Regions from separate parts of the Cupriavidus sp. FW306-1B-F12B genome, predicted to be linked through region 3. Evidence: predicted binding sites of a transcription regulator. Region 3 holds the regulator's gene; each other region holds the start of a gene.

Region 1 (7,836 bases), on a different contig from region 3:
GCCGTTGTCTTTGCCACGGCGAATTCAATGTGCGGCCGCCGCCGGGGCCTGCGCCGCATCGAGGTGGTTGCGGCGCCAGCTGGCGGGCGGCAGGCCGAACTCGCGCTTGAACGCGCGGCTGAACGCGGCCTCGGAATCGTAGCCGACCGCGCCCGCGACCTCGCTGATGGAACGGTTGCCACTGCGCAGTTCGGCGGCCGCGGAGCGCAGCCGCCAGTGCGCCAGGTACTGCATCGGTGGCTGCCCCAGCAGGTCGGTAAAGCGCTGCGCCAGCGCCGAGCGCGACAGGCCCACGTTGCCCGCCAGCTCATCGACCGTCCACGGGTAGGCCGGCCGCGCGTGCATGCGCGACAGCGCCCGCCCCACATAGCGGTCGCGCAGGGCGGCAAGCCAGCCGCTTTCATTGTCAGGCAGGGTGTCGATGCAGCGCCGCACTGCCTGCACGAACAGCAGCTCTGACAGCTTGGCCAGCACCGTGGCGGTGCCCGCACGCGGTTCCGCCGCTTCAGACGTGGCAAAGGCCAGCGCCGACGCCAGCCATGCCGATTCCAGCCCGCTGCCCAGCCCCACCTTGAACAGCCGCGGCAGCGACGTCAGCAAGGGGTTGCCCATGGTGTCGTCGAACCCCAGGAAGCCGCACACCATGCGCGTGGTCTCGCCGCCGCCGCCGTAGGACACGCGCATGACCTCGCCCGGGCTGTTGCGCAGCATGTCGTACACCAGCGGAGCGGATGGCAGTGGCTGCAGGCGCAGGTCGCTGCCCAGCACGTGCGGCTCGCCCTGCGGCACCACCAGCAGTTCGCCGGTGTCGACGCGCAGGCCCGGGCCGGTGCCGTCGACCAGGCGCGCCCAGCAGACGCCTTCGGTAATCAGGTGGTAGGAGACGACGCGGTCGGCGCGGGGCAGGAAGGCGGCGCGCAATTCAGCATCCGCTTCACTGATCAGGCACCACGGCGACTTGAACTCGCCGTTCAGGAACACGGCGCCGCTGAGCTGCACGGCGCGCAAGAGGTCGGACAAGGCATCCATGGTCACATTCCTCCAGATCCGGTGTTTCGCGCAAGAAAGCCGGACGCCCGATCATACGGGCAAGGGGACCGGGCTCCGATACTAGCACCGTGCCTGGCGCCATACAACGCCGCAGCGCACGTATCAGACTAGCCGGAGACAACACCATGGAAACCCTTTCCGCAGCGGATGCCAGCGCAGGCGCACAGGCCGACTGGCTCGGCCTGGCCGCGACCCTGGGCCGCACCTTCGACGCACGCGCGCCAGAGATCGATGCCAGCGGGCAGTTCGTCAGCGCCAACTACGACGACCTGCGCGCGCACCGCTTCTTTGCCGCGGCCGTGCCGCAGGAACTTGGCGGCGCCGGGCTGTCGCACCAGGAGCTGGGCGCGGTGCTGCGCGAGCTGGGCAAGTACTGCGGATCGACCGCGCTGGCGTTTGCCATGCACACCCACCCGGTGGCCACGGCCGCGTGGCGCTGGCGCAATCAGCAAGCGCCGGTGGAGGGGCTGCTCAAGCGCGTGGCGGGCGAGCAGATGGTGCTGCTGGGCAGCGGCGGTTCGGACTGGCTGCAGGGCAGCGGCAAGGCTACGCGCGTGGATGGCGGCTATCGCGTGGATGCGCGCAAGATCTTCGCCAGCGGCGCGCCGGCGGCGGACCTGTTCATGACCTGCGCCGTCCATGACGATCCGGAGACCGGGCCCACGGTGCTGCATTTCGCGCTGCCGATGAAGTCGCCGGGCGTACGCGTGCTGTCGAACTGGCACACGCTGGGCATGCGCGGCACCGGCTCGCACGATGTGCTGCTGGAAGGCGTGCTGGTTCCGGATACCGCCATTGCCGCCCGCCGCCCGCAAGGCGTGTGGCATCCGATGATGCATACGGTGGCGATGATCGCGCTGCCGCTGATCTATGCGGTCTACGTCGGCGTGGCCGAGGCCGCGCGCGATATCGCGCTGCAGCTGGCGCGCCAGCGGCGCCTGAGCGCGCATGCGGTGGAAGCCGCCGGGCGCCTGTGCAACGAGGCCGATGCCGCGCAGCTGGCGCTGGATGCGATGTTCGCGGCGGCATCGGGGCAGGCGCCGGGCGCGGTCACCACCAACCGCATCATGTGTGCCCGCACGCTGGCCGCGCGCGCGGTGCTGGCAACGGTCGAGGCGGCGATGGACCTGGCCGGCGGCGCGGGCTTCTATCGCGATGCCGGGCTGGAGCGGCGCTTTCGCGATGCGCAGGGCGCGCGCTTCCATCCGCTGCAGGCCGGTGCCCAGCAGGAGTACGCAGGGCGCATGGCACTGGGGCTGGATCTCGACGCGCCGCCCGGCGAGGTGCGGCCTGCCGCGCAATGATCCCCGCCCTGGCGCCGCTGCCGTATGACACGCAAGCCTGCAACGACAGCGGCCAGGACGACCCGGCCCGCGCCATCAGCCACGACGGCGCGGCGCGGCGGGCCTTGCGCGATGCGCTGGGGCAGTTTGCCACGGGCGTCACCATCGTCACGGCCGCGGACGCCGACGGCCAGCCGGTCGGCGTCACGATCAATGCCTTTACCTCGGTGTCGCTCGCACCGCCGTTGCTGTTGTGGTGCCTGGCACGCAGCTCCGGCAGCCTGGCGGCGCTGCGTGCGGCGCCTTGCCACGCGATCAATGTGCTGGGGAGCGGGCAGCAGGCCTTGTGCCGGCGCTTCGACCGCTTCGCGGGCGTCGATTGCCGCCCCGGGCCGTTCGGCACGGTGCTGATCGGCGGCACGCTGGCGTACTTTATCTGCCGGCACCACTCGGTGCGCGTGGTGGGCGACCACGTGATCTTTGTCGTGGAGGTGGTGGCCTATGGATCGACGCCGGGCGCGCCGCTGGTGTTCCACGCAGGCGGGTTTGACGTACCAGCGCCTTAGCCGCGCTTGCCCGCGATCACCAGCGCAATGCCGCCCAGCACCGCGGCAGCGCTCAATGCCAGCCGCAGGCTCAGGGCTTCACCGAGCAGCGCGATGCCGCCTGCCGCCGTAATGACCGGCACGCTCAGTTGCACGGTGGCGGCGGTGGCGGCCTTCAGCTGCGGCACCACGGCATACCAGATGACATAGCCCAGCCCGGAGGTGATGGCGCCGGACAACAGCGCATAGGCCAGCCCAGCGCCGTCCAGTGAACGCTGCGCCTGCATCACCGCACCCAGTGCCAGCGCCATCGGCACCGCGCGCAGGAAATTGCCCGCGGTGGTGGAAGCGGGATCCGCGGCGCGCCTGCCGCGCAGCGAATAAACGCCCCACGCGATGCCGGCCGCGATCATCAGCAGCGAGGACAGCAGCGGCGGCGTGGCCAGCCCCGGCAGCAACAGCCACACCAGCCCGGCCAGCGCCAGGGCCAGGCCAATCCATTGCTGCAAGCGCATGGGCTCGCCGGCATAGAGGCCATAGCCGGTCATGGTGGCCTGCACCGCCGCGAACAGCAGCAGCGCGCCGGTCCCCGCGGTGAGGCGCACATAGGCAAAGGAAAAGGCCGCGGCATAGCAGAACAGCGCAAGCGCGGAGATCCAGTTGCCTTCCACCTGCGGCAGCCGCTGCGCCACGACCGTGCGCACCAACTGGTGCCGCGCCACGACGATGACCCACAGCACCAGCGCCGCCGCGGCGACGCGGGCCAGCGTAAAGCTGGCCGCGTCGATGGTGGTGCCTTTCAGCGCGAGCCGGCACAGCAGTGAATTGCCGGCAAAGGCGAGCATCGCCAGCGCGGTCAGCACCACGGTGTTCGCGCGCGGCATGCGGCGGGGCGGCGGCGGCTGCGTGGTTCAGGCTGCGGGCGGTTCGTCACCGATGGCGAACGAGGACAGGTGCTCGATCGCCCTGACCAGTCCGGAATGATCCCAGCCCGCGCCGCCCAGCCCGCTGCAGACATTGAACAGCTGCTGGCACGACGCCGTGTTGGGCAGGCCCACGCCGAGCTGGCGCGCGGTGGACAGCGCCAGTTCCAGGTCCTTCTGGTGCAGCGCGATGCGGAAGCCCGGGTCGAAGGTGCGCTTGATCATGCGTTCGCCATGCACTTCCAGGATGCGCGAGCTGGCAAAGCCGCCCATCAGCGCCTCGCGCACGCGCGCGGGATCGGCGCCGGCGCGGGCGGCCAGCACCAGCGCTTCGCTGACCGCCTCGATGGTCAGCGCCACGATCACCTGGTTGGCCACCTTGGCCACCTGGCCGTCGCCGGCCTCGCCCACGCGCGTGATGTTCTTGCCCATCAGCTGCAGGATCGGCAGCACGCGGTCGAATACTTCCTGCTTGCCGCCGGCCATGATCGACAGCGTGCCCGCCTTGGCCCCGACCTCGCCGCCGGAGACCGGCGCATCGATATAGTCGGCGCCGAGCGCTTCGATGCAGCGCGCGAACTCGCGCGTGGCGATCGGCGAGATCGAGCTCATGTCGATCACGGTAACGCCGCCTGCCGTGTCGGCAAGGCCGTCAGCGACCCCCTTCTCGCCAAACAGCACCCGCTCCACGTCGGGCGTGTCAGGCAGCATCAGGATGATGGTTTCCGACTGCTTCGCCACCTCCTCGGCGCTGGCGCAGGCATTCACGCCAGCGTCCTGCAGGTCTTGCGGCACGCCGCTGCGCGTATGGGCGAACACGGTATGCCCGCCGTCGACAAGGTGCTGCACCATGGGCTTGCCCATCACGCCAAGTCCGATAAAGCCGATCTTGCTCATGTCAGTGTCCGGTAGTGGTCAGGCGCGAGGCCGGCCGTGCGTCGCGCACGACGCCGGGTTCATCTCTGATGATAGTCAGTCGCACGCCAGCGCAGACAGCGGCCCCGGCGCAGGCTGCGCGCCGGCGCGCGCGGCCGCCACCCGCGCGGCGGCATCGTCCAGCTGCGCCAGCGTACCGGCGTCAACCGGGACATGGGCGGCGCGGGCGGCGCGCCAGGCCCGTTCGGGCTCGCCCGGCAGGCGGATGCCATCCTGCCCCGGCTGCAGCCGCGACGCCTTCATCCAGTCGGCGAACGCCGCCACTTCATGCCCGAATGACGTGCTGGTGCCCAGGCGTGCGGGATCGAACACGATCGCCAGCATGTTGTTCCAGACCGCATGCTGATGCCGCAGCGTTTCGGGGCGGATGGTGTGGCCGCCGGTGACCGCGGCGCCCAGCAGCTCGCACATCACGGCCAGCACATGGCCCTTGTGTTCGCCAAAAGGCCGCAGCGCGCCTGGCGGCGCGCCGTCGGCGGGGTACATCACGGCAGGGTCGGCGCTGGGCTCGCCATGCGCGTCCAGCAGGCAGCCGGGCGCCACCGGCACGCCCTTGTTGTGGGCCACGCGCACCTTGCCCAGCGCGATCGCGCTGGTGGCGAAGTCCAGCACCAGCGGCGGCTCGCCCGCCACCGGCACGCCGATGGTGAACGGGTTGGTGCCGTAGCGCGCATCGTAGCCGCCGTGCGGCGCCACGATGGGCTTGGACAGCACGTTGACGAAGTGGATCGAGATCATGCCGGCAGCGGTGGCCTGCTCGGCCCAGTGGCCCACGCGGCCCAGGTGGTGCGACTGCCGCAGGCCCATCACGCAGACGCCATGCTCGCGCGCGCGGCCGATGGCCATTGCCATGGCCTGCGCCGTCACCGCCTGGCCCATGCCGCGGTTGCCGTCCAGGCTCAGCATGCTGCCGGCATCGTGCAGCACCCTGGCCTGCTGGTTCAGCTGCAGCTCGTCGGCCTGCCAGGCCAGCACATAGCGCGGGATCATGCCGACGCCGTGCGAGTCATGCCCGCTCAGGTTGGCGCCGACCAGGTGGTCGGCCGTCAGGCTCGCCTCTTGCGTGCTGCTGCCCGCGGCAAGCCAGAGATCGGCCACCCACTGGTGCAGGGCGGCGGTAGGGATGCGGTGTTCGCTCATATCGGCCTTGGCTAGGGATGAAAAAAGCCCCGTGCCGTGTGACGGCAACGGGGCTTCATGATACGGCCGGCGCGAGCCCGGTGGCGCCGGCATGGCCGGTGATCGGCTACTGCTTACTGGCGCAGCACAGCTTCGGCAGGTGACTGGCCAAGGATTTCGCGGATACGGGCCAGGTAGGTATCGCCTACTGCGCGGTGCATGCGCGCCGCCTCGGCCGCGAACTGGCGGCGGCTGGGCGGGCGGATGCCCAGGCTGCGGCAGATCGTTGACAGGTAAGGCTTGCGCTGGCCGCCCAGGCGCAGCGCCGCGGTCTGCAGCGCGGCATCGCCGATGCGCCCGCGCAGCCAGGCCAGCACCTGGCGGTCATAGTCGTTTTGCACACGGATCAGGTGTTCCATGGACGGGACTCCTACTGTTCATCCATACAGGTACTGTAAATATATACAGTATCCAGCGGGACGCAAGGAGTTTGTCCAGGAACACTTCGGGCGCACGGCCAAGTCGACTACAAGCCACCCAGGGCATTCACAGTGAACGCCAGAATCCCCATGTTGAAAAGGAACGCGGCCACGCAGTGGCCCAGGACCACCCTGCGCATGTGGGCGCCGGCGATGGTCACGTCAGAAGTCTGGAAAGTCATGCCCAGCGTGAAGCTGAAATAGAGGAAGTCCCAATAGCTGGGGTGCTGCACGCCTGGCACCTGCAGCCCGCCCTGGTCGCCGGTAGCGGTCTGGAGATAGTAGAGATGTGCATAGTGCAGCGTGAAAACGGTGTTGGCAAAAAGCCAGGACAGGATGAGCGTGGCGACGATCAGCGCGATGTCGGCCCAGTGCGGTGTCTCGGGGCGCGCGATCAGCGTACCGATTGCGACCAGGATCACCATCGAGAGCAGCACCGTGATCGTGAGCAGCGCTGTGCGGTTGGCATCGTTGTGTTCCGCCGTGCGCCGCATGGCAGCAGGATCGGCGCGCAACAGTGGCAGCGCGGCGCCAAGGAAGACAAGGGCCGCGAGATCGAAACCGATCAGCAGGGCGATGCGTGGCTCCGCGCCGAGCGCACCCGCGGCAACGGTCGCAACGATCAATATGGCGCCGCACAGCAGAAAGCGTGCGGGTGCAATGCGCTTGCCGATAGCGAAGCGGGCGGGTCTGTTCATGGGGGTATTCATCCGGATGACCCTTCGTCAGGAAAGGAGGCTGGTCTTCCGTGAATAATATCCGTGCCGTCGCGCAGTTTGTAACGCTGCATGCGCCTTTCATTTGGCGGCATCGAGGTCGATAATGGCCCTGTGCCATGACCGGCAAGGAGAGACGCCATGACCAAAAGCTCTTCCTCCACGGATAAGCCCGATCTCGCCCAGGGCGTGCCGCTGGCTGACATTGCTGACGGCGGCATGGTGACAGGCCAGGTTGGCGGCAAGCCGGTCTTGCTTGTGCGTTGGGCTGATGAACTGTTTGCCATCGGTGCGACCTGTACCCACTATGGCGCGCCACTGGCGGACGGCCTGCTGGTCGGCGACACGATCCGATGTCCGTGGCATCACGCCTGCTTCAGTCTTCGCACCGGCGAGGTCCTCGGGCCGCCCGCCCAGGACGATCTGAAATGCTGGCGCGTGGAACAGCAAGACGGGAAGGCCTTCGTCCGCGAAGCGCTGCCGGCGATGCGGCCACCGAGGCTTGCCTCGGCCCGACTCCCTGAATCCGTGGTGATCATCGGCGGCGCCGCCGCCGGGACTGCCGCGGTCGAAACCCTGCGGCGCGAAGGCTATAGCGGCCCAGTCACGCTGCTGAGCGCCGATCGCTCATTGCCGTACGATCGGCCGAATCTGTCGAAAGACTACCTCGCCGGGACAGCAAACGCGGACTGGCTGCCAATGCGGCCACCGACGTTCTACGCGGATCACGACATCGACGTGCGCTCTAACAACCGTGTCGTCAAGCTCAGCCCCGCGCAAAAATC
Region 2 (7,836 bases), on a different contig from region 3:
CGGCGCTGGCGGCGGCGGCCAGCAAATGCGCATCGGGGCAGGCGTGCAGGCGGGCGCTGTCGCCGTCGGCGATGACCGGCGTGCCGTCCTGCAGGCGCTCCAGCGCGCTGCCCAGCGCCACCAGGCAAGGGATGCCGAGCTGGCGCGCGATGATGGCCGCGTGCGAGGTCGGGCCGCCGCGCGCCATCACCAGTGCGGCAACCCGGGTGCGGTCCAGTCCGGTCAGGTCGGAGGGCGTGAATTCCCCGGCGGCCAGCACGATGACATCGCCGTCGGCGGCCGGTGCGGGCAGCTGGACCGGGACACTGCCCGCCGGGGCCAGCGCACGCAGCACGCGCTTGCCCAGATCCAGCAGGTCGGCGGCACGTTCGGCCATGCGGCGGTCGGCCATCGCGGAAAGCATGGCGGCTTCGGCCCGGGTGGCCTCGCGCCAGGCAAAGCCCGCGCTCTTGCCGGCGGCGATCATGGTCTCGGCCGCGGCCTGCAGGGCCGGGTCTTCCAGCAGCGCGCGATGCATGGCGAAGATGCCGGCCTCGGCGCCGGCGCGGCGCGCGGCGGCGGCTTCGCTCTCATGGGCCAACTGGGCGTCGATGGCCGCCAGCGCGGCGCGCAGGGTCTCGCGCTCGGCAGCAATGCCCTGGCCGGCCTCGGCCGGCTCCGGCGTGGTCTCGCGCCACCAGTGCAGCGTGCCGATCGCGATGCCGGGGGCGGCGGCCACGCCGGGGATGCCACCCGCCGGCAGGTCGGCGCCCGGGCCGGGCTGCGCCACCGATGCGGCCACCGTGGGTACGGGTTCTTCTTCGCCCACGCCGGCGCGTTGCAGTTCGTACGCGACCGCATCGAGCGCGGCGCCGGCATCGCGCCCGGTCGCGACCAGCTCGACCGTGGCGCCCTCGCCGGCGGCCAGGCCCAGCAGCGCCACCAGGCTGGCCAGGCTCGCCTGCCGGCCGCCGTAGTGCAATGCGACGGTGGCGTCCAGGCCGCGCGCGGCTTCGCGCGCCCGTGCCGCGGGCCGGGCGTGCAGGCCGCCCGGGCAGGCCAGCGTGACCGAGCGCCGCTGTTCGGCCGCGGTCGCGTGGTCTTCCCGCGCAGGCGCCGCAGCATTCGCGGCACGCACCTGCAGCAGCACCGTGCGGCCTGCCTCGGCCTGCGCCGCGTCGGTCCTGGCGGCGACCGTGAAGGCATCGCCATTGGCGATCGCCATCACCGTCACCAGGCTCGGCGCCTGCTGCGCGACGCGGTCGACATCGAAACGGATCAGCGCATCGCCCTGGCGCACGGCAGCGCCCTGCGCCACGCAAGGCGCAAAGCCTTCGCCGCGCAGCGACACCGTATCGATGCCGACATGCAGCAGCACCTGCGCCCCGCACGGGGCCTGCAGCGTCAGGGCGTGGCCGGTAGCAGCCAGGTGGACGATGGTGCCGTCGCAAGGCGCCACGAGCGTGTCGCTCAGGGGGTCGATGGCCAGGCCGTCGCCGAACATGCCGTCGGCAAAAACCGGGTCCGGCACCGCCGCGAGGGGAAGCAGCACTCCGCTCACCGGAGCCCGCAGCAACAGGGTTTCGCTCGTCTCAGCCATCTTGCTTCCAGAAATCGCGGCAGCCGGCGCGGGAATGCGGCGGCGCCAGGGTCAGGGGAAAGATAGACGGCCACCGACAATAAAAATACCAGTGAAAACCACTACAACGTTATTGTATCTAAGTGGCATCTTTATTGAGGTGAGGCAAAGCAGCGCTTGCACGGCCCGCACATTTGGCAGATTCATCACACAATCCTTGAAGACAGCCAGGATTTCCCTCAACCCCGGCAGCGCTTTCCGCCAGCATAATCAGTGAAATCTTTTTAATACCAATTGACGACAAGCGAGGCTGTGGCGCCTTCATCACCCAGGCGGCGCAAGTCCATCCACATCGACTTGACATGTCCTAAAGTGGTATCATCATCCCCCACATTCTGGTACCTACGAGGATTCGCAATGGATCAACGGCTGCAGGCCCTCAAGCCAGACGAAGCGGAGGCGACGCCGATCTACCTGCAAGTGGCGCGCAGGCTGGCTGCGGCCATCCAGGCCGGCCAATGGCGGGTGGGCGACGCGCTGCCGTCCGAGCGCACGCTGGTGGATTCACTGGGGATTTCACGCGTCACGGCCCGGCGCGCGCTGCAGATGCTGGCAGAGGAAGGCGCGATCACGCGCAGCCGCGGCGCGGGCACCTTTATCGCGCCGCGCCCTGAGCAGAAGGCGGCGCGGCTGGACAACTTCAGCGAGCTGGCGCGCCGGCGCGGCATGACGCCGGCCAGCGAGCTGGTGGCGTTCGAACGCCGCCGCGCCACGACGCAGGAGGCCGCGGCGCTGGCACTGCCGGAAGGCGAAGAGATCGTCAGGCTGACCCGGCTGCGCAAGGCCGACGGCCAGACCTTCTGGATGGACGTGACCACGCTGGCGCTGGCGGTTCTGCCGGACGCCAGCGCCATCGGCGAATCACTCTATGCCTACCTGGAGCGGATCGGCCAGCCAGTGCTGCGCGTGACCGAGAAGCTGCGCGCGATCGTCGCCAGCGAGGAACTGGCCACGCGCCTGAATATCGCGCCGGGGGAGCCGCTGCTGCATATCCTGCGCACCGGCTATACCCATGGCGACAAGCCGGTCGAACTGACCGACGCCTACTGCCTGAACGACTTCTACGAACTCAAGCAGTAGCGGCCGGCCACAGGCGGCTCGACCGGGGATGGGGTCGGGTCTTCCTCTGGCGGCAACGGCAAGTTCGGAGGCACGCCCGGCGGCGCGGGCTCTTCGTCCGGGGGCACGGTATGGCGCGGCTGCAAGCGCGCACCGGCGTAGGGGTTCAGCGAGGCGGGCATGCGGAGTCTCCGTGACCGGGGTACCTCCTCATTGAAGCAAACCCGGCCAGTGCGCGCCAGTGTTGATCGAGGCCCCGTTCAGGCGTGCTGCCGGCGCACGAAGAACAGCGCCGCGCCCACCGCCATCAGCACGCTGCCGAAAAATCGGTTCTGCCAGCGCACCGCGCGCGCATTGCGGAACAGCCCCTGCATACGCGAAGCCAGCAGCGCATAGCCATGCATCACCACCAGGTCCACGCAGCACATGGTGGCCGCCAGGATCGCCAGCTGCAGCGCCAGCGGCCGGTTGGGATCGATGAACTGCGGCAGCACCGCGACCATGAAGATGATGCCCTTGGGGTTGGTCACATTGGTCAGCAGGCCGGCGGCAAAGCGCCGGCGCCGGCTCATCACCGCCACGCGCGCGGGGGCGGCGCTGCCACCCTGGTCCGCCCCGCTCTCCACCTGCGCGCGCCATTGCTGCACGCCGAGGTAGATCAGGTACAGCGCGCCAATCGTCTTGACCACCATGAAGGCCTGCTCCGAGGCCAGCAGCAGCGCGCCCAGGCCGCCGCCCGCCACCAGCAGCACGATCACCAGCCCGGCCTGCAGGCCGAAGATGGTGGTAGTGGTCCTGCGCAGCCCGTACGAGAGCCCATGGCTCATCGACAGCACCGCGCCCGACCCTGGCGACACGGCGATCACCCAGCACGCGGCGAAATAAGCCAACCAGACTTCCCAACGCATTCCAACTCTCCTTTGACGACTACCATGCCGGGGCCACGATCCCGCAGCCACGGCACAAACAATGTTTCCTGCGGCGCGGCGCGTCAGAACGGGTGGAAGCCGCCCAGGAACTGCTCCACCTGCTCGGCCTGGCGCGCGTCGCGCGCGGCATCGCCCGATTCCAGCACCACCGCCTGGTACGCGCGCGTACCCACGGCCACCAGGCGCGCCGTCAGCCGGCGCGGCGACTGGTCCTGCGGCGACACCCCGCTCGCCTGCACTTCCACGCCGGCAAGCGGGCGGCCCGGACGGTCTGCACTCATCACGGTGACGGGCCGCGCGCGCGGCTCGCCAGAGGGCGTGCCAAGGTTGGCCAGCAGGCCGGCCTGCATCGCCGCGAGCGCCTCGCGCCGCAGCGCTTCGTCATCGGCGGGCAGCGTCACCACGCCCACGGCGAACAGCGTGTCGTCGACGCGCGCGGCTTCCATCGTCATCGGCAGCTTGCGCCCGGCAATGGTCACATCGCGCGCGGCGCTGGTGGGCTTGCCCGGGTAGAGCGCGGCATAGGCGCCCTCGCCGGACTGGATGGTGCGCCAGTCATAGCGCGGAGAACAGGCGCACAGGGCAAATGCCAGCACAGCGGCACAGCACAGCAGCGGCCGGCGGACAGCGGCAGGAAAGCTCGGCGGGGGCGGCACAAGACGCATCGGGAATCCATGGGGGGACGGCGCGCACAGGCTGCGGGCGGCGCTGGCGGGCGCCATCGCCTGCGGGCGGAAACCGGTATTATCCCGAAAGCGGCGCGCCAGTGCTTGCCGCGCCGCTCCCACTGCCCCACTGCCCCCGGTTTCCGCCATGCCTGCCGCCCGCATCGCCCGCCACGCCTTTGCCATCACCAGCTTGCGCTGGGTGGCCGCGAGCGCGTTGCTGGCAGCCGCGACCGGCATGCCCGCCGCCGCCAGCCCCGCCCACCTGCCGCCGGCCACCGACCTGGGCGCCCACGGCACCGAGGCCGCGCGCCGCGGCGAGCCGCTGGTGGTGCTGGTGTCGATGCCGGGCTGCAGCTATTGCGATGCGGTGCGCCGCAACTACCTGGGCCCGCAGGCCGCCGCCGGCGAAATTGCCGTGCGCGAGCTCGACATGACCGCCGACACCCCGCTGCGCGATGCCGACGGCAGCCTGACCACCGCGCGCGCGTGGGCCCGCGCGCACCAGGTGCGGGTGGCGCCCACGGTGCTGTTCCTGGACCGCCAGGGCCGCGCCGCCGCCGGCCCGCTGCGCGGCATGCAGCCGGATTTCTACGGCGCCTACCTGGAACAGGCGCTGGACCAGGCACGCGCCGCCATCGCCACCCGGCGCTGAACCGGTTGGGGCGCTTGCGGCAGATTGCCGCAGCCCGGCCCCGCGCAGCGCGCGAACGCCCGCGGCATTAGAATGTCCCATTGCTGACCGAACCTGCCTGACCCGGATTCCATGACCACTGCTGCCCCTGCCACCAAAACCTCCCGCAAGCCCTGGCCCATCGTCGTGGCCGTGGTCGTGCTCGCGCTGCTGGGCTGGTTCGGCTACCGCGCGCTGTCGCCGGCCAATACGGCCCCGGCGGCCACCTTCACGCTGCTGTCGGGCGAGAAGGTCAGCACCGCCGACCTCAAGGGCAAGGTCTACATGATCAATTTCTGGGCCACCAGCTGCGCCACCTGCGTCAAGGAAATGCCGGACATGGTCCGCACCTATGAGCAGTTCAAGGGCAAGGGGCTGGAATTCGTCGCCGTGGCGATGAACTACGACCCGCCCATGTATGTGATGAACTACACCAAGACGCGCGGCCTGCCGTTCAAGGTGGCGATGGATTCCGACGGCAGCGCGGCCAAGGCCTTCGGCAATGTGCAGCTGACGCCGACCACCTTCGTGGTCGACAAGGACGGCCGCATCCTGAAGCGCTATGTGGGCGAGCCCGAGTGGGATGCGCTGCACAAGCTGCTGGATGGCGCGCTGGCAAAGTCCGCGTAACGTTCCCGGCGGCAACCGCAGCAAAAAGGTGCTCATCGAGCACCTTTTTTTGTTTTTACGCATGATCGCCAGGGCAGCAGGTTGCGCGACATCCCTGTATGGATATACAGTTGGCGCCAGCCTTTTCTGAGCCATCCCCGAGCCCCGCCTGTGACTTTGGACCTAGCCCCCGCCACCGACCTCGCGGCCCCTGAAGCCGATGACGTCCCCGCCTACCTGTCCCGGCTCAACCCGGAGCAGCGCGCCGCGGTGGAACACGGCAGCGACGCGCCGCTGCTGATCATCGCCGGCGCCGGCTCGGGCAAGACCAATACGCTGGCGCACCGGGTCGCGCACCTGGTGCTGGCCGGCGCCGATCCGCGCCGCATCCTGCTGCTGACGTTCTCGCGCCGCGCCGCGGCCGAGATGGGACGGCGCGTCGAGCGCATCGTCGACCAGGCACTCGGCACCCAGACCGGCGCGGGGCGCGCGGCGCTGCAGTGGTCCGGCACCTTCCACGCCATCGGCGCGCGCCTGCTGCGCGAATACGCCGAGACCCTGGGCCTGTCGCCTGCCTTCACCATCAGCGACCGCGGCGATGCCGCCGACCTGATGCACGTGGTGCGCCACGACCTGGGCCTGTCCGAGACCGCCAGCCGCTTCCCGAAGAAGGAAACCTGCCTGGCGATCTACTCGCGCGTGGTCAATACCCAGGCGCCGCTGGAAGACGTGCTCAAGCAGCAGTTCCCGCGCTACGCGATGTGGGCCGATGCGCTGCGCACCCTGTTCGCCGGCTATGTCGAGGCCAAGCAGAAGCAGCATGTGCTGGACTATGACGACCTGCTGCTGTACTGGGCGCAGGCCATGGCCGAGCCCACCATCGCGCAGGACATGGGCGCGCGCTTCGACCACGTGCTGGTCGACGAATACCAGGACACCAATGCGCTGCAGGCGTCGATCCTGCTGGCCATGCGGCCGGACGGCCGCGGCCTGACTGTGGTGGGCGACGACGCGCAGTCGATCTACGCTTTCCGCGGCGCCACCGTGCGCAATATCCTGGACTTCCCGGCTCGGTTCACGCCGGCCGCGCAGCAGGTCACGCTGTCGCAGAACTACCGCTCGACGCAGCCGATCCTGCAGGCCGCCAACGCCGTGATCGGGCTGGCGGCCGAGCGCTATACCAAGGACCTGTGGTCCGAGCGCGCCTCGGCCGAAAAGCCCGGCGTGATCGTGGTCAACGATGAGGCCGACCAGGCCCGCTACGTGGTCGAGCAGGTGCTGGCACGGCGCGAGGCGGGCCTGACGCTGATGGCACAGGCGGTGCTGTTCCGCGCCGCCGACCACAGCGCGCAGGTAGAGATCGAGCTGGCCCGGCGCAATATCCCGTTCGTGAAGTTCGGCGGGCTGAAATTCCTGGAATCGACCCACGTCAAGGACGTGCTGGCGGTGGTGCGCTGGCTGGAAAACCCGCGCGACCGCATGGCGGGCTTCCGCACGCTGCAGCTGCTGCCCGGCATCGGCCCCAAGACCGCGGCGCGCGTGCTCGATGCGATGGCGCTGGCCACCGAGCCCTTGTTCTCGCTGGAGGAATTCGAGCCGCCGCCGGCCGCCGCACCCGCCTGGGCCGACCTGCTGGCACTGGCGCGCGCGCTGATGGCGCCCACCTCGCCGTGGCCGTCGGAATTCGAGCAGGTGCTGGCCTGGTACGCGCCGCACCTGGAGCGCCTGCACGACGACGCCGCCGCGCGCCAGGCCGACCTGCAGCAACTGGAGCGCATCGCCGCCACCTACGGCGCGCGCGAGCGCTTCCTGACCGAGCTGACGCTGGACCCGCCCAGCGCCTCCAGCGATGAATCCGGCGTGCCCTCGCGCGACGAGGACTACCTGATCCTGTCGACCATCCATTCGGCCAAGGGGCAGGAGTGGAAGGCAGTGTATGTGTTGAACGCCGTGGACGGGTGCATGCCGAGCGATCTGGCGACGGGCACGACCGAGGAGATCGAGGAAGAGCGGCGCCTGCTGTATGTGGCGATGACGCGGGCCAAGGACCATCTGGACGTCATCGTGCCGCAGCGGTTCTACGTGCACCAGCAGGTGGGATTTGGCGACCGGCATGTGTATGCGTCGCGTACGCGATTCATCCCGAATCGCGTGATGCCGAATTTCCACAGCCGGTCATGGCCGCCGCCGCCGATGCCTGGCGAAGGGTCAGTGAAACCGGCGTTGGCGCCGGTGGACCTGGCCAGCCGGATGCGGAATATGTGGCGGTGAGGGTCAGATTTC
Region 3 (7,836 bases):
GCCATCTGGCGACGGCCCCAGTCTTCCACGCGGTGAACGTTGCCGTTCTGCGAGGTCACGAGCTGCTTGTAGCGCTCGATCATGGCCGGCACTTGTTCGCTCTGGTCCGGGTGGACGATGAAGACGATTTCGTAATGACGCATTGACGCTCCTTTTGGATTAGCCACCCGGGCGTCACGAGTCCGGTGTGGCAAGGTTGAATAGCCTTAGATTATAGCCCGCATGGCGGCAAGTGCGCAAGCCGCTGATTACACAGACAAATCAGGCGTTGGCAAACACGGCCTGCAGCCTTGCCGGATCCCGCGCCAGGCCTGAGTCGGCTGCCAGCGCCAGGGCCAGCAGCACGCGCGCCTTATAGGGATTGAGGTCCGTTGCGGAAACAAAAGCTCCATCCGTCGGGCTGAGCTGGGGCGGAATCGCCACATGGCCGGCCCCGGTGCGGGAACTGCGCACCACGGCCACGCCCGCGGCAGCGGCATCGGCCAGCGCCTCGGCCAGCACCTCATGCACCGAGCCATTGCCGGCGGCAGCCACCACCAGCCCGGCAACACCCGCGCGGACCAGCGCATCCACTGCCACCCTGCCCGGCTGCGCGTAGCTCGCCACGATCTCCACCATCGGCCACGCCGCCGGCATCGGCCCGATCACCCAGGCCACGCGTGGCGCGCGGGCGAAGCGCACGTAGTCGTCCTGCACGAAACCCAGCGGCCCGCAGGCCGAAACAAAGGCGTCCACCGCCGACGTGTGGGCCTTGGCCACATCCCGCGCAGCGTGGATCTGCTGGTTCAGCACCACCAGCACACCCTTGCCGCGCGCATCGGGATGAGCGGCCACGCGCACCGCATCCAGCAGGTTCAGCGGCCCATCGGCCGACAGCGACGTCGACGGCCGCATTGCCGCCGTCATCACCACGGGCACCGGACACGATTGCGTCAGGTGCAGCGCCATCGCAGTTTCTTCCAGCGTATCGGTGCCGTGGGTGATCACGATGCCAGCCACGTCGGGCTGCGCGGACCAGTGCTCAACCCGCGCCGCCAGCGTTTGCCAGAGCGTGAAGGTCATGTCCTTGCTGTCGACCTGGGCCACCTGCTCGGCCTCGATGCGAGCCGCCGACTGCAGCGCGGGCACCGCTGCCAGCAACGACGACACCGGCACGGTCGCCGCCTGGTAGCGTGCGCTGCTGGCAGAGTTTCCGGCCGCGCCAGCAATGGTGCCGCCGGTGGCCAGTACGACGATGCGAGGCAATTGGGTCATGGAGCGTGCAAAGAAAGTGGAAAGGCAGGAATGCCGATTGTAACGGGCGCGCCCCGCCTCGCCGCGGCTCTCGCCGGTGATCCGCATTCCGTCCATGAGACACGCCCCAAAAATTCTGCTTGCGCTCAGGCCGATACTGTATAAAATCACAGCATACTGTTTAAACATACAGTGCCCGGCCAGACGGATGCAGGATAAAGGATCGACCGATCCTCTTACCCGAAACCCCGCGGCCCCGCACGGAACGGCGATCCCATGGCGACCCTGACACCCCGGCAGCAGCAGATTTTCGATCTGATCCGCAACACGATCCGCCGCACCGGCTTTCCGCCCACGCGCGCCGAAATCGCCGCAGAGTTTGGCTTCTCCTCGCCCAATGCCGCGGAAGAACACCTGAGGGCGCTGGCACGCAAGGGCGTGATCGAACTGACCCCGGGCGCTTCACGCGGCATCCGCCTGAAGGTGGCACGCAGCGATTCGGAAATGCCCGACCAGTTTTCGTTGCCGATGGCCGGCGTGATGCAGCTGACGCTGCCGCTGGTGGGCCGCGTTGCCGCCGGCAGCCCGATACTCGCCGCCGAGCATATCGACCGCCAGTACCAGGTCGACGCCTCGGTCTTCGACGAACGCCCCGATTACCTGCTGCGAGTGCGCGGCCTGAGCATGCGCGATGCCGGCATCCTCGACGGCGACCTGCTGGCCGTGCGCCGCGCCAGCGAAGCCGCCAACGGCAAGATCGTGGTGGCGCGCCTGGGTGATGACGTGACCGTCAAGCGCCTGCAGCGTCGCGGTGGCCATATCGAACTGATCGCAGAAAACCCGGACTTCACCAACATCATCGTGGAGCCTGGCGAGGAGTTCTCGCTGGAAGGCATCGCCGTCGGGCTGATCCGATCCTCCGGCTTCTAACCGGGCACCGCAGGCCAACCGCCTGCGCGGGCCCACCCGCTTCCATTGCTTTGCAGACGCCGCCCGGCTTGCCGGGTGTTGACCCCGCTTTGCCTAAAAGAGGTGCCACCATGCCGCAAATCCACCAAGTCGCCGCCCGTCGCCCGGTCAAGCCTGTGCCGTTCCGCCAGAGCAAGGGCGTACGCGTCTACCAGGGTACGCAGCGCCGCACCATGGTCGGCAGCATGGCGGCGATCTGCCGCATGCTTGAACTCGAAACCGCCGAAAAGCTGGCCGCCTGAAATCTGCCGACTGTCTCCGAGCAGCTGCGGGCGCCGCCCTCAGCTACGCGGCGCACACGCCTTGGCTTCGGCTTCCAGCTCCGTCGGCGTCAGCTGCGGGAACCAAGTATCGCTCTTGCGCAGCTCCAGCGCCGTACCATCCTGCTTCGCCGTCAGCGAAATCAGATAGGCGTATTGGTATTCACCGCCAGACGTGGTCTGGCCGATGCGGATCTCGGTCTGGCTCTTCGCCGGATAGTTGACGACCGCGGCGTCATCGCCCAGATTGTTGCGCAGGCATTTCGCAACCTCACCCATCTTGGCGGGCGTGAACAAGCGCATCGGCGCACGCGCGCGAATGTCCTTTTCAGAAGTGCCGGTGGCACACCCTGCCACCATGGCTGCCATCGCTACGCCAACCGCTGCCGCTCGAACAGACATACCACCCCCGGGAAATGCAGAACGGCGCCCTCGCGAGGCGCCGTTCTGGGAAATGCTTTGGGGTGGCTGATGGGACTCGAACCCACGACAACAGGAATCTCAATCTTAGCCACCAAGCTAATAACGACGCGGGGTTCCGGGTAGTTCGTGGGAATACTGGAAGCCCGCATACGGCTCTAGGTCGGGGATTATATATCGAGTATTCCCACGGGCACACGGCTAATTTGTGTCGCATACCCCACCCGACAGAAATTACCTCTGGTTGCTTTCGCAGCGACCCTACGAGTAGCTATACTGTATATCCATACAGTACTCATATATGCCCCGCCATGTCGCCCGAACCTGCAAACTGCCCCATCTGCGGCACTGCCGCCGAGCGCACTCGCGCCCCATCTCATGGCTACCTCTACCGTTGCCCAAGCTGCGGCACCTTCCGCATCACCAGCAGCGCCCTGGTGCGCAAGAAAGACATTCCGAGTTCCGCCCGGGAAAATGTCCGGCTGTTGCGGGCTTACGGCCACCAGCCTCAGATCGAGGTTTCTCGGGACGGCGTGCGCATCGTCCCCGGTCGGAGCTGAGCATGGGCAACAGCAAAAAACGCGCGGCAGGCTGCCATCTTCCGACCGCAACCGCCGAGCCGTTCCCGGCTCCCGGCGCAAACGGCATTCTCAGTCGAGTTCAGGGGCACTACATTGCCGCTGGCCTGCAGACGTTGCCTCGCGCCACGCACGACGGGCCAAGCCATCATGCGGTCCTGGTCGAGGCCGGGCACCTCGGCACCGTGCGACTTTTCATCGAGAAGAAGCTGGCCCGCCACAACCGACACAGCCACTACTACTGGTCGGCCTATCGGGCTGAGCCGGCTGAACGGCAATAGCGCAGCCAGGCAACTACACCCCCGGGAAGCTGGCTGCCGGTAGCGGCACTATATGCAGCATGCCAAAGATGTAGTTGGGCGCGGCCGATCAGGCTTGCTCGTTCATCCGACCGGACTCAGGATGCCTGACGGCCAACCGCTTTCACGCTCGGCGCCCCCTGGCGCCAATCTCAGGGCGTGACTCGAAGCCCGCCTCAGTGCGGGCTCCTCTTGTCAGACGGCGCCTGATACCGGAGGGCGAGTGGCATGCAGAAACTGGATCCAGCGACTTCAGGAGATGGTCATGCCAGGAAGAAACATACATGTCGTACGAGTCGAAGGTCTTCAATGGATAGTTGAAATTGAGGATGGGTCCACCGACCGTCAATTCTTCCCCTCCCGGGAGGCGGCCATTGATGCAGGTACAGCAATGGCTCGGCAGGAGAAGGCCGATTTGATCATCCATGGCCGTGACGGACTGATTCGCAGGCGAAAGTGCTTTGGCGACGCCGCATGCGGGAGGCGTGCCGTTGCCGGCCGGCTACCGCTTGCACCGACGCTGAGCTGAGTGGCAAGACCTGCCCGCGGAAACGGAGTCTCGCAGTCACTGAAATCAATCTCGTCTCGCCCCCCTGCGCCATGGATCATTAGAGCGGCATCGCGGTCCATTGCCAAATGAACGAGACGGATAGATTGCACGTGCGCGACTTGGATCATCGGTTTCTACGGCCCACTGCGATCCATCAGTCACTGGCACTTGGACAGTAGTGCTCGCCAAATCGTCAAGGTGAAGCGGCCGTAGCCACCATGTGATTTACGCCAAGTGCATGCGAAATCTCTCGTTGCAATGAGCCGGCAAAGTCGCGGTCTCGTGGGCTGTAGCTTATCTGACTGCGACAGGCGTGCGTGCCCCGCAGGAAATCCGCGACTCGTCCGCTATCACTTGTCGGACAGCGCCTGATACCGGCGCCTGCGGGTCGCGCGGAGACTGGCTCCATCAACTTCAAGGAGACAGCCATGCCAGGCCAGAACATCCATGTTGTACCTGCTGGTGACCGCTGGGCCGTTGAGGCGGAAGGCGGCCACGGACGGGAGACATTCGACACACAAGCGGAGGCCATCGCCGCCGGCACCAAGCGCGCCCAAGAAAAGAAGGTCGAACTGCTGATTCACGGCCTAGATGGCCAGATCCGGGAGAGAAACTCCTTCGGAAACGACCCGCGCGACATTAAGGGGTGACGCTGTGGCCAGCCGGCAGCCGCCGGCGCCTATGCGGCCGAGCGCGGTGACCGGAAAGCAAAACAGCGCCTGTATAAGGCGCTGTTTTGCAAGGATACTTTGGGGTGGCTGATGGGACTCGAACCCACGACGACAGGAATCACAATCCTGGACTCTACCAACTGAGCTACAGCCACCGTAGAGGTCATCAGCGCGTTTCGTTGCTGATCGACGAAAACCAAGATTATACAAACAGTTTCCCGGGATGGCTAGTATCCCGCACAATTTTTTTGAGAGAAAAACTCAGGTTCTGGACGGACTCCACTTTGCCTCAAGCAGCACTGCCTGCTTGATGGCTTCGACGGCCTCCGCTTCGGTATCGAACTGCCCCAACAGGCGGCGCGACTTGCCATTCAGCACGGCTTCCTGCAACGCCTTGCCAGCGGCTTCCGAAGTGCCGGGATGCCAGCAGTAGCGTGCCGTCCATTTGCCGTCCTGCAGTTGCTCGGCAACCCAGATCACCCTGAAGTCTTCATAGACAACGCCGAACGGCGCTTCGTTTTCCACGTTTTCTTTTTCCACGCTGCTCCCCCTGCCGGCATCGGTCCGCATGCCATGCCTTGTCTCGCCTGGGGCAATGCGAGGGATCGTATCACGGCCGCCGACCAGGGCGCCCGCCCGGCTGGCACCTTCGCGCCTGCCGCTGATTCGCTCGCGGAAATATGCTGTGCACAGCCCCTACCTCTGCAGGGTTCATGCCGCAAATGCGCGAAGCGATACTTGTGCCTGAGGGACATTGACCCCCCTCGACCTTCCCGTCAGGCGGCCCGCCCCATCGGGCCGCCTGCCTCTTTTTGGCCACTCTGCCTTCTCATTGTCGTGGCGCCAGCACCTGGCGAAGGAACCTCACGAGCATCTGAGAGCCCAACCGACGTCATCGACAAAATCGACACGTCTACGAACGGCAGGAAACGGGAATGCAAATCAAGTGTAGATGGCCTGCGCGGATTCTTGCGCTGACGGCATTGGCGGCCTTGCTCGGCGGATGCGCTGGCGGCGGGGTCGACGGCAGGGAATCGAGCATCACGACCTACGGCACGCTGGACGTAGGCATCAGTCATACGCGCTAGCCTGCTGGCGTGACCGATGGAACTCTTTACGAGGGCAACCGTCTAATCCCCTCGTCAGCGCATGCAAAGCGAGCGCGCAAAAAAAAGAGTCCGCAGCGCGGACTCTTAAATTTAGCGATCTCAAATGCCCTGAAGGCGGTTGCACTGTAACTGCCATCCCGGGAATGCACCATTCGGGTAAACGAAGAGCAACAAGCCTGGCGTAGCAACAAGAGAACGCCGACGAAAAAAAAGCCCGCCGAAGCGGGCTAATAATCAGTTGAAGAAAGCCCTGTATTCGAGGGCAGGCACAGTGTATGAAAGTGCCCTGCCTCAGCGAATTAGGGGAATCCCTTTCCTGGCGCCGGTTTCCGGGCGATCAGGCATTGCAAGTGCGGCGCGCGGTACCCCCGCGCAGCCATGCACATTTTCACGATTCGGAGTTAGAGCGCGCCCTCGGCAGAGCGCGCGCAGCCCACGCTCGCTTACGCGGCCAGAGGCTCTTGTGCCTGCGGCTGCAAGTGCGCGCGCGCCTCTTCGAACAGTGCATCCACATCGGCTCGCGTGCGTGTCGCATTCATGCGCTTGGCATCCGACAGCACGCGGCGCCAGCCTCGCCCGCCCGCGATGCCACGATGCAGGCCAAGCATGTGGCGCGTGACCGCGCCCATATAGCCACCCCGCTCCACCAGGTCGCCGATATAGCGCTGCATCGCCAGCTCGACATCGAGCCGCGACGGCGCCGGCGCACTCGCATCGCCATAGAAGCGCGCATCCATTTCGGCCAATACATAGGGCTGATGGTATGCCTCGCGACCGATCATCACGCCATCGACGTGCTCGAGGTGGGCCGCCATCTCGTCATAGCTGACGATGCCACCGTTGATCAGGATCTCCAGCTCAGGAAACTCCTGCTTCAGCTGGTACGCCACCTCATAGCGCAGCGGCGGAATCTCACGGTTTTCTTTCGGGCTCAGGCCCTTCAGGATCGCATTGCGCGCGTGGACGATAAACGTGCCGCAACCCGCCTCGGCCACCCGGCCGACGAAATCACGAACAAAATCGTAGTGCTCAATCTTGTCGATGCCGATGCGATGCTTGACGGTGACCGGGATATCCACCGCATCGCGCATCGCCTTGACGCAGTCGGCCACCAGTTGCGGCTCGGCCATCAGGCACGCGCCGAAGGCCCCGCGCTGCACGCGCTCGGACGGGCAGCCGCAGTTCAGGTTGACTTCCGCATAGCCCCATTGCTGGCCCAGCTTGGCCGCCATCGCAAGATCTGCCGGCTCGCTCCCGCCCAACTGCAGCGCGACCGGGTGTTCGGCCGCATCGAAATCCAGATGGCGCGGGACGTCGCCATGCAGCAGCGCGCCGGTGGTCACCATCTCGGTGTACAGCCAGGTGTGGCGGCTGAGCTGGCGGTGGAACATGCGGCAATGGCGGTCGGTCCAGTCCATCATCGGGGCCACGGACACCCGGCGCGGGCTTGCAGCAGCGATCTTCCCTTGATAATCAGTCATTTCACAACGATCCGCCTGGACCGATATTCCTACTATAGAAAAACTCAAAAACTGCCTCGTCAGCCTGCCGGGAAACGGCAAGTTCGCTGATGAGCGGAAGCGCTTGAGTTTACCATCGAGGGCAGATCGGGATCGATCGAAGCAACGCAGGTGCACTCGCGATGCTGAAACGCCCCCTTGGCATCATTCCGCGTGTACGGCTTAACTGGGGCTAGGTCAGCACGGCCATCCAATGTCACAAGAAATAGAAGACGTGCAGCACAGAT

The links. The regulator LexA, encoded in region 3, represses DNA repair genes until DNA is damaged. The targets are predictions, from matches to a motif close to ACTGTATNNNNATACAGT.
Region 1: a site for LexA is predicted at 6,308-6,325, ahead of AC3WLE_RS21865 (CppA family protein). Genes of this name have one in related genera too.
Region 2: a site for LexA is predicted at 5,668-5,685, ahead of AC3WLE_RS25630 (ATP-dependent helicase). Genes of this name have one in related genera too.

Annotation. Positions count from the first base shown of each region.
Region 1 covers NZ_JBYSXC010000014.1:4,717-12,552, reverse strand. The annotation lists gene AC3WLE_RS21895 (AraC family transcriptional regulator) at 25-1,029, opposite strand; gene AC3WLE_RS21890 (acyl-CoA dehydrogenase family protein) at 1,176-2,354, shown strand; gene AC3WLE_RS21885 (flavin reductase family protein) at 2,351-2,899, shown strand; gene AC3WLE_RS21880 (DMT family transporter) at 2,896-3,762, opposite strand; gene AC3WLE_RS21875 (2-hydroxy-3-oxopropionate reductase) at 3,790-4,698, opposite strand; gene AC3WLE_RS21870 (malate/lactate/ureidoglycolate dehydrogenase) at 4,774-5,877, opposite strand; gene AC3WLE_RS21865 (CppA family protein) at 5,991-6,275, opposite strand; gene AC3WLE_RS21860 (DUF1345 domain-containing protein) at 6,383-7,033, opposite strand; gene AC3WLE_RS21855 (FAD-dependent oxidoreductase) at 7,193-7,836, shown strand, end outside.
Region 2 covers NZ_JBYSXC010000017.1:165,288-173,123, reverse strand. The annotation lists gene ptsP (phosphoenolpyruvate--protein phosphotransferase) at 1-1,579, opposite strand, end outside; gene AC3WLE_RS25655 (GntR family transcriptional regulator) at 1,976-2,698, shown strand; gene AC3WLE_RS25650 (LysE family transporter) at 2,938-3,585, opposite strand; gene AC3WLE_RS25645 (hypothetical protein) at 3,669-4,271, opposite strand; gene AC3WLE_RS25640 (SoxW family protein) at 4,420-4,926, shown strand; gene AC3WLE_RS25635 (TlpA disulfide reductase family protein) at 5,038-5,574, shown strand; gene AC3WLE_RS25630 (ATP-dependent helicase) at 5,725-7,824, shown strand.
Region 3 covers NZ_JBYSXC010000018.1:53,631-61,466, forward strand. The annotation lists gene rpsF (30S ribosomal protein S6) at 1-143, opposite strand, end outside; gene AC3WLE_RS25985 (asparaginase) at 262-1,254, opposite strand; gene lexA (transcriptional repressor LexA) at 1,510-2,163, shown strand; gene AC3WLE_RS25995 (hypothetical protein) at 2,274-2,444, shown strand; gene AC3WLE_RS26000 (hypothetical protein) at 2,484-2,831, opposite strand; gene AC3WLE_RS26005 (hypothetical protein) at 3,445-3,741, shown strand; gene AC3WLE_RS26010 (DUF2188 domain-containing protein) at 4,025-4,288, shown strand; gene AC3WLE_RS26015 (DUF2188 domain-containing protein) at 4,738-4,959, shown strand; tRNA gene AC3WLE_RS26020 (tRNA-His) at 5,060-5,135, opposite strand; gene AC3WLE_RS26025 (hypothetical protein) at 5,242-5,550, opposite strand; gene dusA (tRNA dihydrouridine(20/20a) synthase DusA) at 6,533-7,570, opposite strand.